4 regions of the Variovorax sp. J2P1-31 genome follow, and region 1 is predicted to be linked to each of the others. Evidence: predicted binding sites of a transcription regulator. Region 1 holds the regulator's gene; each other region holds the start of a gene.
The links. Region 1 encodes sigma-54, which starts transcription at its own class of promoters, with help from an activator protein. Its sites were predicted from a motif close to TGGCANGNAANCTGCTTT; they were not measured.
Positions count from the first base shown of each region.

Region 1 (3,913 bases):
GTCTGCTGGGGCGTGAACCAGATCTCCCAGGCCACGCCGCTGGCGATGGCGTAGAGGTCGTTCTCGCTGCGGTAGGGCGCATGCGCGAGCTCGATCAGCACGCGCTGCGCGAGCCGGCTGTAGAGGTTGAGCTTCATCGCGTCGCGCCAGGAGCCGCGCACGAACACGCCGCCGCGCGAGGCCATCAGGTCGTCGCCCGCGAGACCGGTCAGGCCGTGCACCTCCTGGGCAAGAAAGTCCTCGACGCCGGCGGCGCAGGGCAGGAAGAGATGGAGCTGGTTCATGGGGTTCGGGCAGACGGAAGGAAGCCCGCCGATTGTCGCCGCTGGCGCGGCGCGTGCCGCTTCGGGCTCAGAGCGCCTTGCGCAGGCTGGCCGGCGCGATGCGCAGCGCCTCGCGGTACTTGGCCACGGTGCGGCGCGCGCACTCGATGCCCTGCTCCTTGAGCATCTCGGAGATCTGGCTGTCGGACAGCGGCTTCTTGATGTTCTCGGAACCCACGAACTGCTTGATCAGCGCCCGCACCGCGGTGCTCGAGGCGTTGCCGCCGGCCTCGGTGCCCAGCGCCGAGCCGAAGAAATACTTGAGCTCGACCGTGCCGTAGGGCGTGGCCATGTACTTGGCGGTGGTCACGCGGCTGATGGTCGATTCGTGCAGGCCCAGTTCGTCGGCGATCTCGCGCAGCACCAGCGGGCGCATGGCCAGCTCGCCGTGCACGAAGTAGCTCTTCTGCCGCTCGACGATGGCGCTGCTCACGCGCAGGATGGTGTCGAAGCGCTGCTGGATGTTCTTGATGAACCAGCGCGCCTCCTGCAGCCGCTGCGACAGGGCCTGGCTGCCCTCGCCCTTGTGCGACTTGAGCGCGCCGGCATAGATGTCGTGCACCCGCAGGCGCGGCATCACCTCGGGGTTGAGCATCACGCGGAACTTGACGTTCGTGCCCTGCCCGGTGCGCGTCACGATCACGTCGGGCACCACGATGTTGCGCTCGACGTCGACAAATCGACGGCCCGGCTTGGGCTCCAGCGTGGCGATCAGCTGCAGCGCGCTGCGCACCTCTTCCTCGTTGCTGCGCGTGAGCGTGGCCAGGCGCTTGAAGTCGCGCCGCGCCAGCAGCTCCATCGGCTGCTTGCAGATCGCGATGGCGGTCTTGCGCACCTGCGCGATCTCTTCGGACTCGCCGGGCTCGGCCAGCGCGCGCAGCTGGATCGCCAGGCACTCGCCCAGGTCGCGCGCGCCCACGCCGACCGGCTCCAGGCTCTGCAGCAGGCCCAGCGCGACCTGGAAGTGGTGCACCAGGCCGTCGAATTCGTCGTTGTCGTCGCCCGCCAGGCCCGAGGCCAGCGCGGGCAGCGAATCCTCGAGGTAGCCGTCGTCGTTGAGCGACTCGATCAGGAAACGCAGGGCGGCGCGGTCGCTCTCGTTGAGGCGCAGGCTCAGCGCCTGCCGGTGCAGGAAGGACTGCAGCGATTCCTGGCTGCGCGCCAGCTCGGTCGCATCGGCGCGCTCGCTGCCGTCGTTGGGGCCGAGGTTGTTGCTGCTGGCCGGCGCGTCGCCGCCCCACTCGCTGTCGTCGGGCGCCATCTCGACGGTGCCGTCGCCCTCCCAGTCGGGCGCGGCCTCGGTCGCGTCGACCGCCGGCGCGTCGGCCTCGGCGGCGGCGCTGCTGCTGTCGGTGCTGGACGTGGCCGACGGGCCGGGCGTGAAGTCGTCGTCGCGCGGCGGCGGCGCGTCGGCGGCATCGACGCCGAATTCCTCGCGCGGCGCCTCTTCGGCCGTGCGTTCCAAGAAGGGGTTCTCGTCGAGCATCTGCTCGACTTCCTGGCTCAGCTCGAGCGTGGACAACTGCAGCAGCCGGATCGACTGCTGGAGTTGGGGCGTGAGCGCGAGATGCTGCGAGACGCGCAGCGAAAGGCCCTGCTTCATGGAAAAATGGCTCCCCCCCAGGCTGCGCGCTTCGCGCTACGCCAACCCCCTACCGGGGGCGGGCCGGCCGCTTCGGGCGGCCGTGCGCGGCGGCCCCCGCGAAGAAGTTCCGCGTGGATGACGGCCACGTTCATCCTGGACCTCGCCGCATGGTCACATCCGGAAGTGCTCGCCCAGGTACACGCGGCGTACCTCGGCGTTGTCGACGATCTCCGAAGGCGTGCCTTGTGCCAGCACATGCCCGTCGCTGATGATGAACGCGTGATCGCAGATGCCCAGGGTCTCGCGCACGTTGTGATCGGTGATGAGCACGCCGATGCCGCGGCCCTTGAGGAAGCTGACGATGCGCTGGATCTCGATCACCGCGATCGGGTCGATGCCGGCGAAGGGCTCGTCGAGCAGGATGAAGCGCGGCTGCGTGGCCAGTGCGCGGGCGATCTCGACGCGGCGGCGTTCACCGCCCGACAGCGCCAGCGCGGGCGAGTCGCGCAGGTGGTCGACCCGCAGTTCCGCCAGCAGTTCGTTGAGCCGCTGCTCGACACGCGCGCTCGACAGCGGCGCCTGCTTGCCGTTGGCGTCGGGTTCGCGCTGCAGTTCGAGCACGGCCCGCACGTTCTCCTGCACCGTGAGCTTGCGGAAGATCGAGGCTTCCTGCGGCAGGTAGGACAGGCCCATGCGCGCGCGGCGGTGGATCGGCATGTGGGCGATCGGCTCGCCGTCGATGCTGATCTCGCCCGCATCGGCGCGCACCAGGCCCACGATCATGTAGAAGGAGGTGGTCTTGCCGGCGCCGTTGGGGCCCAGCAGGCCCACCACTTCGCCCTTCTGCACGTCGAGCGACACGTCCTTGACGACCTGGCGGCTGCCGTAGCGTTTCTGCAGGCCGCGCACCTGCAGCCGGCTGACCGACGGATCCGCCACGCCGGTCCCGTCGACCGACATCCGCCCGGTGTTGACGCTGCCGTCCGTCACGGGCGGGGTTCCGCATCGAGCGTGGTGCTCGGGCGCAGGCCGCGGCCCGGCGCGGGCGTCGGGGTGGCGGGTGCGGGAGCCGGCGCGGCCGACGATTTGGCGGCCCCGGATGCCGCGGCGCGGGGCGTGAGGATGGTCCGGACCCGGCTGCCCGGGGCACCGGCGGTCACGCTGGCGCCCGGTGCCGCGCTCGCGCCGTTGACGGTGAAGGTGTCCTTGCCCTGGTCGTAGACGATCAACTCGCCGCTGCTCTCGTCGTTGGGCGTGGCGCCGATCAGCCGGCGCATCACCGCGCGGCGGATGAACTTCACGTTGTCGGCCCGGCTGTCGTATTCGATGACCTCGCCCTCGCCTTCGGTCCACTCGTCACCGGGGGTGTCGCGCTTCTGCTTGTAGTAGGCCAGCTTGCCCGGCGCCGCCGTGACCACGCCGTACTGGTAGCCCTCGGGGTCCTGGCGCACGTCGATGCGCGCGCCGCGGATCAGGATGGTGCCCTTGGTCACCACCACGTTGCCGGTGAACACGCTGGTCTGCTGGAGGTCGTCATAGCGCATGGCATCGGCCTCGATGTTCATCGGCTTGGTCCGGTCGGCCTTCTCGGCCAGGGCCGGAAACGCGGCGCAGGCCAGCATCAGCACGGCAGCGCCGGCGCGCAGGAGGGAGAGGAGTGGGGAGGTGGGGCGCGAGGTCATAGAGGCACGAAACTTGCTCGATCATTGTATGCGGCACGGGGCGCCGCATCGGTTGCGCAGACGAAAAAGCCCGCCGAAGCGGGCTGGTTCCGGGCGGAGCCGCACAAAGCGCGGCGCTTCAGGACTTGCGCGCTTCGGCGATCAGCGCGTTGGTGACTTCCAGCGCACGGTCCAGCGAGCCGGCCGTGTCGCCGTCGATGTACCAGCGGCCGGCCACGCCCAGCGCAGGCACGCCCGCGACCTGGTAGTCGGCCGTGAGCTGGGTCGCGCGCTTGGCCTTGCCGGCCACCGAGAAGGACTTGTACAGGTCGGCGAACTTCTTG
Region 1 is NZ_JASZYA010000005.1:182,204-186,116, reverse strand. Features, by position in the region: gene QTI20_RS29420 (THUMP domain-containing class I SAM-dependent RNA methyltransferase) at 1-284, opposite strand, end outside; gene QTI20_RS29415 (RNA polymerase factor sigma-54) at 352-1,926, opposite strand; gene lptB (LPS export ABC transporter ATP-binding protein) at 2,080-2,868, opposite strand; gene lptA (lipopolysaccharide transport periplasmic protein LptA) at 2,895-3,590, opposite strand; gene QTI20_RS29400 (thiol:disulfide interchange protein DsbA/DsbL) at 3,709-3,913, opposite strand, start outside.

Region 2 (3,913 bases), on a different contig from region 1:
GTATCTGGCTACACAAACCGTAAGCGGCGTCGGGTCCGTCACGCAGGTCAATCCAGGAGCGAATGGCAAGGGCGGGCGACTGACATGGATCAAACTGCGCTGATGCGTAGCCCTTGCGAAAGCAGCAAAATGAAAAAAAATTCTGGCATTCCCGGCTTCTCGAAGCGTTCCCAGATACGCGGCTTTACGCTGATCGAAATGATGATTGTGGTTTCAGTGATCGGAATCTTGAGCGTCATTGCAATTCCATCTTACCGAAACTACATCCAAAAGGCGCGTCGAGTCGACGCCAAAAATGCACTACTAGATATGGCAGCACGGCAAGAACGATATTTCAGCATCAATAACTCATATTCCGGGGATCCTGCGGCCCTTGGATACGCCGTCACTAGCTGGCCTCAGTCGGTGAATTCGAGTGGGGCGAGCTATTACTCTTTGCGCGCGGACGCCACTGCAGCGACTTCAACAGCGCTGCCATCTTTTATTGCAAAGGCGACGCCTGTGGGCTCGCAAACATCAGACTCAACCTGCTACGAATTTCGTTTAAATCAAATGGGCGTGCAGACCAACTTCAATAGCGCAGGCACCGAGATAGCCGCAACATCCAATTGCTGGTAGCCTTTCGACATCAGCTTTACAAAGTAAATTTTGATGTCTTCCCGAGGCAATGAATCACTCCAACGAAATCAGCTCATGGAGCTGTCCTTGCAGGGACTATGTTCGCGCTCAACGTGAAAAGAGAGGGAATTCGATAGGGCATTGTTCGCGATGGCCAAGCTAGAGGACTTCGCGCCTCGAATTGCACTGGACCTCCTGCGACCAATCCAGCGTTACAAGAACGTTGACTGCTTGCTAGAGCTTCAGCCAAACCCTGGAGAATGATGGTCAGAACGGCGGTGGTATCGGCGCAATGCACTGGAGAACGCGCACGTCACAAACCGCGCAGCAACCCCCAAGCAAGCCCTGCGCGGCTGTTCAGGAGGGAGCCAGAATTCTGCCGCCATCCCAGCGGCCTACCAAAGACATCAAGTGACGATGGCCTCGAGCACCATCGTGCGGATGGCGGATCTTCAGTTCGATGCCGGACGCGATCGAGCGATGGTGTAAACACCAATGGCCTGGGCTGGGCGCATCCACATCGAAGTGATGCATCACACATGCCGCTGAAAACGCTAAAGAATTCTGCGAACCTCTGAAGAACCTGCTCGACATCAGCCGACGGAATTCAACAGCCCTGCTAGATCGTTCGTTAGGGAGAAAGAATCCATCGAAAACAAAAAAACTTCCCCACGCAGGGGAAGTTTAAGCATCCATATTTAAGTTTTAGGTCTTGGTGCGGCACTCGCTCGGTGCATACTTGAATTTGGTTTCTGCATCAACGCTGCACTTCCACGTGATGGGGCCAGCCGGCGGCGTCGAAACAGCCAAAGCAGATCCATTGGCTTGAGGCGTGAGGGTAATCGTTACAGCGCCTGCGGAATCGGTCGTAACGACCGTGATAGCGCCGGTTGTGGAGCTCACATCGAGGGTTTTGACATTTTTAGTCGATGCAACCTTTTGATTGGCCGTCGCTGTTGCTGCAGCTGCAGTTGCGGCCACTTCAATTGCTCCAGTCGAAAGGCTAGCGGCTGAGCTAGCCGCATTTTCTGCAACGGTGATTTTCGCACCGGAAGCGAGTACAAGAGCCTCCGATACTCGGCTACGAACCGTGTAATCCTGATAAGCCGGCAGCGCCACAGCAGCCAAGATACCGATGATCGCCACAACGATCATCAACTCGATCAGGGTGAAACCCTTTTGCACGTTGCGTGCGATGGAACGACGGTTCATTTCACTACTCCAGGTTGTTTATGAGGCCGAGAGCGCGTCCCGGTGCCTTCCTATCCGCAGCAAGCATGCCAAGCGGAAATGCGGCCTTCAACCAGGGTTTTGCCGCCAAATCGTTCACGTTTGACTTACAACTCGCGACACAAATGTTGTCCGGCCACAGCCTCTAAGTGACATTTTTTGTCACTAACGACCAAACGCGTCGCTCTCAGTGCTCAAACCACCAACACCCCCGCCGTCTGCAGCCACCGGATGTCTCGCCCCTCCAGCCCGTTCGTGAGCCACCCTGCGGCGAAGGTGTCGATCTGGCTCATGATCTCCGCCGTTTCGGCGGGCTTGGTGTGGGTGATGTAGATGGGGTAGCGCCGGCCCGGGGCGATGTGGGCCAGTTCGTCGGCCAGGCTGGCGGGCGACAGGTGCAGGCTGCGCTGGGCCAGGCCCTGCTCGCGGTTGCTGAAGGCGGTCTCGATCACCAGCATGGCCACGTCGAGCGTGTTCACGCGGGCCCAGAAGGGCGGGTTGCGCTCGGTGTCGCCGCTGAAGACCCAGTAGGGGCCGCCGTCGGCGGTGCGCACGGCATAGCCGCAGGCGGGCACGGTGTGGACGGCGGGCAGCACCTCGATGGCCTTGGGCGAGCGGCTGCCGAGCTGCAGGGTCTGGCCGATCGCGATGTCGTGGAAGCTCACGAAGGGCGACTCGAGGCTGGGGATGCTCGCGAAGTCGGGCCAGATGACGTTGTTGAAGACGTGGGCGCGCAGGGCCTCGATGGTGGCGCGCAGCGCGTGCACCCGCAGCGGCCGGGCGCGAGCGGACGCCACGGCGTCGATCATCAGGGGCAGGGCGGCGATGTGGTCGAGGTGCGAATGGGTCAGCAGCACGTCGTCGATGCCGGCCATTTCCTCGAGCGTGAGGTCGCCGACGCCGGTGCCGGCGTCGACCAGCACATCGTCGTCGACCAGGAAGGAGGTGGTGCGGCAGTCTTTGGCAATCGCGCCGGAGCAGCCCAACACACGCACCTGCATAGGGGACCCTTGTTACTTGGTTTCGAAACGGATGGCGCCGTCCCAGTCCGGGTCTTGGGGCTGCCGCGCCATCGAGGCTAAACGCTTCTCGTAGACCTGGTAAAGGACTTTTTTCGCATCCACCGCGAGCAGGGGGGCCAGCAGTTGGCGGGCTTCGGCCCATTGCTGCGACCGGTAGGCCGCCAGCACCAGCGACCAGCGCTCCAGCTGCGCATGCAGGGCCGGCTCGGCCGCGTCGGCGCGCGCGACGGGCGTGAAAAGGGCGACGGCGCGGGCCTTGCCGCGCACATAGACCCAGTCGAGCTCCTGCCAGAGGAACAGCGAGCTGGCCTGGCGCGTGGCGTCGGTGGCCAGGATCTCGGTGCCGTAGTGGCCGTTGAGGCTCTCGAGGCGGGAAGCCAGGTTCACGGCATCGCCGACCACGGTGTAGCTGCGGCGCACGGCCGAGCCCATGTCGCCGACGCTCATCACGCCGGTGTTCAGGCCGATGCCCACGCTGATCTCGGGCCGTCCGCTGGCACGGTGCGCCAGGTTGATCTGCTGCACGGCGGCCGCCATCTCGATGGCCGCCTGCACCGCCAGCACCGCATGGTCGGGCGCGTCGACCGGCGCCCCCCAGAAGGCCATGACGCAGTCGCCCATGTACTTGTCGACCGTGCCGCGGTGCGCGTTGATGATCGCGGTGAGCCGGCTGAACACGGTGTTGAGGAACACCTGCAGCTCGGTCGGCGCCATGGTTTCCGAGAGCTGCGTGAAGCCGCGCATGTCGCAGAACATCACGGTGAGCTCCTTGCTCTCGGCGCGCATGCTGTAGCGCTCGGGCCGCTCGAGCATCTTGTCGACCAGCTCCGGCGGCACATAGGTGCCGAACAGCCGCGCCAGGCCGCGGCGGGCCCGCGCCTCGACGAAATAGCCCCAGCTCATGTTGAGCACGAAGACCATGCCGATCATCAGCACCGTGGCCGCCAGCGGCAGCACCACGCCGAAGCTGGAGAACAGCGCCGCGTTGAGCCCCACCACGACCACGCTGGCGCCCAGGCCCAGCAGTGCCGCGCGCGCCGCCG
Region 2 is NZ_JASZYA010000004.1:224,503-228,415, forward strand. Features, by position in the region: gene QTI20_RS26520 (pilus assembly protein) at 1-103, shown strand, start outside; gene QTI20_RS26525 (type IV pilin protein) at 85-618, shown strand; gene QTI20_RS26530 (pilin) at 1,324-1,830, opposite strand; gene QTI20_RS26535 (3',5'-cyclic-nucleotide phosphodiesterase) at 2,043-2,849, opposite strand; gene QTI20_RS26540 (CHASE2 domain-containing protein) at 2,862-3,913, opposite strand, start outside.
Region 2: QTI20_RS26530 (pilin) is a predicted target of sigma-54. The motif match lies at 1,884-1,901, and genes of this name have one in related genera.

Region 3 (3,913 bases), on a different contig from region 1:
GTCGCCGGCCAGCAGCACGCTCGCGCGGCCGTTGCCGATGCGCAGCACGCAGGACACGCTGTTGGGCTTGGCCGCGACGCGTTCGTAGTCGGCCTCGACCGGATGCAGCAGCTCGAAGTCAACGCCGTCCCATCGCCAGCGCTGGCCGGCCAGGCAGCGCCGCGCCGGCCGCAGCGCCTGCAGCGGATGGGTCGCCTCGATCGAGCTCAGCAGCGCGGCCTGCGGCTGCATCGCGAGCACGGCCGGCGCGCCGCCGGTGTGGTCGCTGTCACGGTGGCTCAGCACCACGGTGTCGAGCCGCTCGCCCAGCGCGCGCAGCAGCGGCACCAGCACGCGCTGGCCCGCGTCGCTGTCGAGGCTGTAGCGCGGCCCGGCGTCGTAGAGCAGGCTGTGGGTCGCGGTGCGCACCAGCACCGCATTGCCCTGTCCGACGTCGGCGGCCAGCAGGTCGAACTCGCCCGCGGGCGGACGCGGCACCTGCCACAGCAGCACCGGCAGCAGCAGCGGCACGCCGAGCAGCCGCGCCGACCAGGGCAGGCGCATCGCGAGCAGCACGCCGCCGAGCACGCCGCCGGCCGCGGCCCACAGCGGCGGCGCCGGCAGCGAGACGGTGGCCAGCGGCAGGGCCGCCAGCCACTCGAGCCACCACGACAGCGCGCGCACCGCCCAGGCCGCCAGGTCCCACAGTGACGGCACCACCGCACCGAGCATGGCCAGCGGCGTCAGCACCAGCGAGACCCAGGGGATGGCCAGCGCGTTGGCCAGCAGGCCCACCACCGACACCTGCTGGAACAACAGCAGGGTCAGCGGCGCCAGCGCCAGCGTGACCACGGCCTGCTCGCGCGCCAGCCGGTACAGGCGTGCGCGCCAGCCCTTGGCCTGTTCGCCATCCACGCCCGCATCGGTGGCGAACAGCGCGGCCACGGCCACGAAGCTGAGCCAGAAGCCGGCCTGCATCAGCGCCCAGGGGTCGGCGATCACCACCACCGCGCAGGCCAGCAGCCACACGCAGGGCCAGGGCCAACGCCGACCCGCGATGCGCAGCAGCGCCACCGTGGCCAGCATCAGCACCGTGCGCTGCGAGGGCACGCCCCAGCCACTGAACAAGGCATACAGGCCGGCCAGGGCCACGCCGCCCACCAGCGCGGCCTGCTGGGCCGGCCAGCGCAGCATCAGCCGCGTGCTGCGGCGCCACAGCCACCCCACGGCCAGCGCCGCGAGCCAGGCGAACATGGTGATGTGGAGCCCCGAGATCGACACCAGGTGCGCGACGCCGGTGGCGCGGTAGATGTCCCAGTCGACACGGTCGATCGCGCTCTGGTCGCCGGTCACCAGCGCGGCGATCACGCCGGCCGTGCGCCGGTCGGCGATGCGCGCGAAGGCCGCATCGCGAACGGCTTCGCGCGCGCGCTCGACCGGATGGCGCCACGTATCGCCGAGGCGTGCGGGCGCTGCATCCTGGGCGCCGGCGCGCACATAGCCGGTCGCCTGCACGCCCTGCTCCCACAGCTGCAGTTCCTGGTCGAAGCCCTTGGGGTTGAGGTTGCCGTGCGGCGCCTTGAGCCGCACGGTGAGCTGCCAGCGCTCGCCGGCGTGCAGGGGCTCGGGGCGACGAAGGGGGGCGGCATCCGCAGCGGGCGTCGCGCGGGCCCAGAGTCCCGTGCCCTCGGCGTACCAGCCCAGCGCCAGGCGCGGCGGCAATTGCACGGCGCCGCCCGCAGGTTCCAGCGAGCGCGCCGACTCGACATCGAAGCGGAAACGCGTGCCGCCCTCGTCGCGCTGCGGCATCTGCGCGACCACGCCAGTGACCTGCAGGTCGCGGCCTTCCAGGGCCGGGTCCAGCGCCTGCGCGGTGAATACCGCCGCACGCCAGCCGGTGAGGCCGGCGCCGAAGGCCAGGCCGATCAGCAGCAGGGCCGCGAGCCCGCGCCGGCCGACGGGGCGCAGGCGCCATCGGACGCGCCAGGCGAGCCCACAGGCCAACGCGGCTGTCACAAGCGCGGCATAGACTGCCCCGGACCACAGCGCGCGCTGCTGCAGTTGCAGGGCCGCGCCCGCGATCGCGCCGGCCATGGCGGCGAAGGCCGCCCAGCCGCGCAGTTCGCGTGGCGCTACCACGAAAACACTCTCGATTCCATACGGCAGGGCCTCCCTTTCAACGCTCTGATGGCGCGTAAATTGCTATGCCTGTGGGCTAGTATGCGTCTCACTTGAGGCACGTCGCCACTCGCTCCGCTCCGAGAACCACTGATGTCCATTCACGCCGCTCTTCACCACGTCACCCACTACAAGTACGACCGTCCGGTGCAGCTCGGCCCGCAGGTGGTGCGCCTGCGTCCGGCGCCCCATTGCCGCAGCAACGTCATCTCGTATTCGCTGCGCATCGAACCCGCGCAGCATTTCGTCAACTGGCAGCAGGACCCCTTCGCCAACTACCAGGCGCGGCTGGTCTTTCCCGAGAAGACGCGCGAGTTCAAGGTCACGGTCGACCTGGTGGTCGAGATGGCGGTCTACAACCCCTTCGACTTTTTCCTCGAGCCGCAGGCCGAGAACTTCCCTTTCAAGTACACGGCCTCGCAGGCCGAGGAACTCGCGCCCTACCTGGTGGCCGACGAGGCCACGCCGCTGGTGCAGGCCTACCTCGACAAGATCGAGCGCAAGGAACAGCGCACCATCGACTTCCTGGTCGGCATCAACCAGCAGGTGCAGCAGGACGTCAACTACCTGATCCGCATGGAGCCCGGCGTGCAGACGCCCGAAGAAACGCTCACCAACGGCAGCGGCTCCTGCCGCGACTCGGGCTGGCTGCTGGTGCAGCTGCTGCGCCACATGGGCCTGGCCGCGCGTTTCGTCTCGGGCTACCTGATCCAGCTCACGCCCGACGTCAAGGCGCTAGACGGCCCGAGCGGCACCACGGTCGACTTCACCGACCTGCACGCCTGGTGCGAGGTCTACCTGCCCGGCGCGGGCTGGATCGGCCTCGATGCGACCTCGGGCCTCTTGGCCGGCGAAGGCCACATCCCGCTGGCCTGCACGCCCACGCCCTCGAGCGCCGCGCCGATCGAAGGCGTGGTGGACGACGCCGAGGTCGAGTTCGGCCACGAGATGGTGGTCACGCGCATCCATGAATCGCCGCGCGTCACCAAGCCCTACACCGAGGAGCAGTGGGCCGAGGTGCTGGCCTTGGGCGAGGCCGTCGACAAGCGGCTGGCGGCCGGCGACGTGCGCCTCACGATGGGCGGCGAGCCGACCTACGTGGCGACCGGCGACCGCGACGCGGCCGAATGGAACACCGACGCACTGGGCCCGACCAAGCGCGGCTACGCCACCGAACTCGTGCAGAAGCTGCGCGCCGAATACGGCGACGGCGGCTTCCTGCATTTCGGCCAGGGCAAGTGGTACCCGGGCGAGCAACTGCCGCGCTGGGCGCTGTCGATCTTCTGGCGCGCCGACGGCCAGCCGGTGTGGCACGACCCCGAACTTTTCGCCGACGAGCGCGTGCCCACCCACTACACCAGCGAGGACGCGCGCCGCTTCACCACCGTGCTGGCGCACCGCCTGGGCCTGACCGAGCGCTACATCCAGCCGGCCTACGAAGACACCTACTACTACCTCTGGCGCGAGCGCCGGCTGCCGGTCAACGTCGACCCCTTCGACTCCAAGCTCGACGACGAGATGGAGCGGGTGCGCCTGCGACGGGTGTTCACGCAGAAGCTCGACGCGGTGATCGGCTACATGCTGCCGATCGAGCCCGCGAGCGCCGACCGCGACGCCCCCGCGCTCGAAGGCCCGGGCTGGAAGACCGGCCCCTGGTTCCTGCGCGACGACCGCATGTACCTGATCCCGGGCGACTCGCCCATGGGCTACCGGCTGCCGCTCGACTCGCAGCCCTGGGTGCGCAAGGGCGACTACC
Region 3 is NZ_JASZYA010000001.1:1,122,560-1,126,472, reverse strand. Features, by position in the region: gene QTI20_RS05175 (DNA internalization-related competence protein ComEC/Rec2) at 1-2,073, opposite strand, end outside; gene QTI20_RS05170 (transglutaminase family protein) at 2,251-3,913, shown strand, end outside.
Region 3: QTI20_RS05170 (transglutaminase family protein) is a predicted target of sigma-54. The motif match lies at 2,168-2,185, and genes of this name have one in related genera.

Region 4 (3,913 bases), on a different contig from region 1:
TTCGTGCTCGACGACAACCTGCTCGCCGGCATCATCGCCAACGCCAAGAACCCGACGGCCTACCGCATCGTGGGCGACGCGCTGGGCGCCGAGCCGATCGCGCTGCTGTTCCGCAAGGACGACCCGGCCTTCAAGACCGCGGTCGACGACGCGCTGCGCAAGCTCATGAAGAGCGGCGAGCTGGAGAAGGTCTACACCAAGTGGTTCGTGGCGCCGATCCCGCCGCGCAACACCAGCCTCAACCTGCCGATGAGCCCGGCGCTCAAGCAGCTGATCGCCGAACCCAACGACAAGCCGCTGGAGAGCTACGCCAAGTAAGCCGGGGCTTCAGCGCAGCCCGCCCACGTAGCGCGACGCCGGAGCACCGGGTGCGCCCTGGCGCAGCAGCGTCTCGCGCAGGCGCGCCGCGGCCACGATGGGCGCCATCGCCACCTCCAGCCGGTCGGCGATGGCCGCGAGCTCGGCGTCGTTCTGCTCGACGGCATGGGCGCGCGCGAAGCGCAGCACCTCGATGGCGTAGTCGGCGTTGGCCGCCATCCACTCGGTGTCGGTCACGCGGCCGGTCTTGCGCCGCAGCGCCACGTGCAGCCGCGCCGCGATGGCGATCCGTTCGTTCTCGGTCATTGACGGCCTCCCATGTGATGCTTCATCCGCCGAGGCGCTCCCGGTGCACGCCCAGGTCCAGCCCGAGGGCTTCGGTGTCCTCGCTCACCCGCAGGCCCACGATCACGCGCACCAGCCACAGCACCAGCGCGGTCGCCACGGCGCTGTAGAGCGCCACCGCGCCCACCGCCAGCGCCTGCGTCGCCACGCTGCCGCGCACGCCCGACAGGCGCGCGTCGGCGAACACGCCGGTCAGCAGCGAGCCCACCAGCCCGCCGATGCCGTGCACGCCGAACACGTCGAGCGAATCGTCGGCCCGCAGCAGCTGCTTGAGCGCGGTCGCGCCCCAGTAGCAGGCCAGCCCGGCGATGGCGCCGATCAGCGCCGCCGCGCCGGGCGTGACGAAGCCGGCCGCGGGCGTGATCGCCACCAGGCCGGCCACCAGCCCCGAGCACAGGCCCAGCAGCGAGGGGCTGCGCCGCACCGCCCATTCGCCCAGCATCCAGCTCAGCGCGCCGGCCGAGGCCGCGATGTGGGTGCAGGCCATGGCCAGCCCCGCGCGGCCGTCCGCCGCCAGGGCCGAGCCGGCGTTGAAGCCGAACCAGCCGACCCACAGCAGGCCCGCGCCGACCATGGTGAAAGCCAGGCTGTAGGGCTCGAAGGGCTCGTGACCGTAGCCGCGGCGCGGGCCCAGCACGTAGGCGCAGACCAGGCCGGCGATGCCCGCATTGACGTGCACCACCGAGCCGCCCGCGAAATCGAGCGCGCCCAGCCGCGCCAGCCAGCCGCCCGGCTCCCAGACCCAGTGCGCGATCGGCACGTAGACCACCAGGCTCCAGAGCGCCGCGAACCACAGCACGGCGGCGAAGCGCATGCGCTCGACGAAGGCGCCGATCACCAGCGCCGCGGTGATGACCGCGAAGCTGAGCTGGAACATCGCATAGACCGATTCCGGGATCCGCGGCGCGATGTGGCTCACGGCCAGCGTGCCCGCCTCGTGCAGGTAGTCGAAGCCCGCGAAGCCGAAGCGCGAGCTGCCGCCCAGCCAGGCCGAGCCCGGCGTGAAGGCCAGCGAGTAGCCCAGCGCGAACCACACCAGCGACACCACGGCGGTGATGCCGACCACCGCCGCCATGGTGTTGAGCACGTTCCGGCGCCGCACCATGCCGGCGTAGAACAGCGCGATGCCGGGCAGCGTCATCAGCAGCACCAGCACGGTGGCGGTCATCATCCAGCCGGTGTCGGCCGCGCTGATCGTGGCCTGGGCGACGACCGCCGGGCCGGCCGGGTCCGCCGCGGCGCCGCCGCAGGCCCCCGCCAGCAGGGCTGACAGGCCAACCGCCAGTTTCCGGTGCTTCATGTGCCGCTCGCCTTCGTTGTGGAAACGAAAAACGTCTTGCACGAGCCGTGCCACCGGCCACATCTTGAAACATCCACGGCGGTGCACCCGCCACCAGCGGGTAATTCCCGATGCACTGCCGCGGTGCACCCCCTAAAGTTGCGCCACTCGCAGACGGCACGCCCGTAGCGCGGGGGTACCGAGGAGACAATTTTTCCAGGCGCACGAACGCCGACAACAAGAACAGAGACAAGACCAGGCATTCATCAGAAATGCCGTTGAAGAAATGGAAAAGGCGCCGCTGGTCGGCGCCTTTTCTTTTGGGCGCCACCAGGCGCCGCGCCAGGGCCGCCCCAGGCCCCTGCGACAATCCCGCCCCATGGAAATGCTGGTGCTCACGCTCGGCTCGCTGTTCGCGGGCTTCATCGATTCGATCGTGGGAGGCGGCGGACTGATCCTGGTGCCGGTGCTGTTCAGCGTGTTCCCGGGCGCCGCGCCCGCCACCTTGTTCGGCACCAACAAGAGCGCCTCGGTCTGGGGCACGGCCGCGGCCACGGCCCAGTTCGCGCGCAAGGTCGACCTGCGCTGGCGCGCGCTGGCCGGGGCCGCCGTGCTGGCCTTCGGGGGCTCGCTGCTGGGCGCCTGGACCGTGACCCAGGTCTCGCCCGATTTCCTGCGCAAGCTGCTGCCCTTCATCCTGCTCGCACTGCTGGCCTACACGCTGGCGCGCAAGGACATGGGCCGCCACCACACGCCGCGCTTCAGCGGCCGGGCCGAACTGGCGGCCACCGGCGCGGTCGGGCTGATGCTGGGCTTCTACGACGGCTTCTTCGGGCCCGGCACCGGCAGCTTCTTCGTCTTTTTGTTCGTGCGCTGGCTGGGCTACGACTTCCTCAACGCCTCGGCCTCGGCCAAGCTGCTCAACACCATGACCAACCTGGGCGCGCTGCTGCTGTTCGCGGCCAAAGGCCATGTGTGGTGGCACTACGGCCTGGTGATGGCGGTGGCCAACGTGGCCGGCAGCCTGATCGGCGCGCGCGTGGCGCTGCGGCATGGCGCGGGCTTCGTGCGCGGCGTGTTCCTGTTCGTGGTGAGCGCGCTGATCCTCAAGACCGGCTACGACGCCTTCCTGCGCTAGGGTGCCGCGGCCGGGCCCGAGGGCGCCGGCCAGGCGATCTCGCTCGCCACGCGCGGCTTGCCGATGGGCGCCGTGGCCTTGCCGATGCGCACGGCCGCCATGTCGGCCTCGCTCGGGTACTGGTCCATCAGCCAGTAGTCGAACACGCGGCGCGCGATCGGCGCGGCGGCGCCCGCGCCCCAGCCGGCGTTCTCCACGATCACGGCCAGCGCGATCTTCGGGTCGTTGGCCGGCGCGAAGCCCATGAACAGGGCGTGGTCGCGCTGGTGCTCCTCGAGCGCGCGGGCGTTGTACTTGGTGTTCTGGGCCTGCGTCACGGCCTGCGCGGTGCCGGTCTTGCCGGCCGCGCCGTAGCCGGCACCGGCGAACACGCCGCGCGCGGTGCCGCTGGTGACCACGCTGACCAGGCCATCGCGCACCACCGCCACGTTGGCGGCCGAGAAGCCCAGGTTCTCGGCCGGCGGCTGGATCACCGACTTGACCTGGCCCGTGACCGTGTCGCGCACCGCCAGCGCGAGGTGCGGCTGGTGCCGCACGCCGCCGTCGGCCACGATCGCGGCCGCCTGCGCGAGCTGCAGCATGGTGAAGTTGTTGTAGCCCTGGCCGATGCCCAGCGAGATGGTCTCGCCCGCGAACCACTTCTTCTGCTCGGGCCGCTTGTAGGCGTTGCGCTTCCACTCGGTGCTGGGCAGCACGCCGCGCACCTCGCCGCCGAGGTCGATGCCGGTGATCTGGCCGAAGCCCAGCGGCTTCATGAAGTCGTGGATCCGGTCCACGCCCATCTCGTTGGCCAGCGTGTAGAAATAGACGTTGCTCGACACCTGGATCGCGCG
Region 4 is NZ_JASZYA010000004.1:616,749-620,661, reverse strand. Features, by position in the region: gene QTI20_RS28400 (amino acid ABC transporter substrate-binding protein) at 1-318, shown strand, start outside; gene QTI20_RS28395 (hypothetical protein) at 328-624, opposite strand; gene QTI20_RS28390 (ammonium transporter) at 647-1,963, opposite strand; gene QTI20_RS28385 (sulfite exporter TauE/SafE family protein) at 2,322-3,080, shown strand; gene mrdA (penicillin-binding protein 2) at 3,077-3,913, opposite strand, start outside.
Region 4: QTI20_RS28390 (ammonium transporter) is a predicted target of sigma-54. The motif match lies at 1,999-2,016, and genes of this name have one in related genera.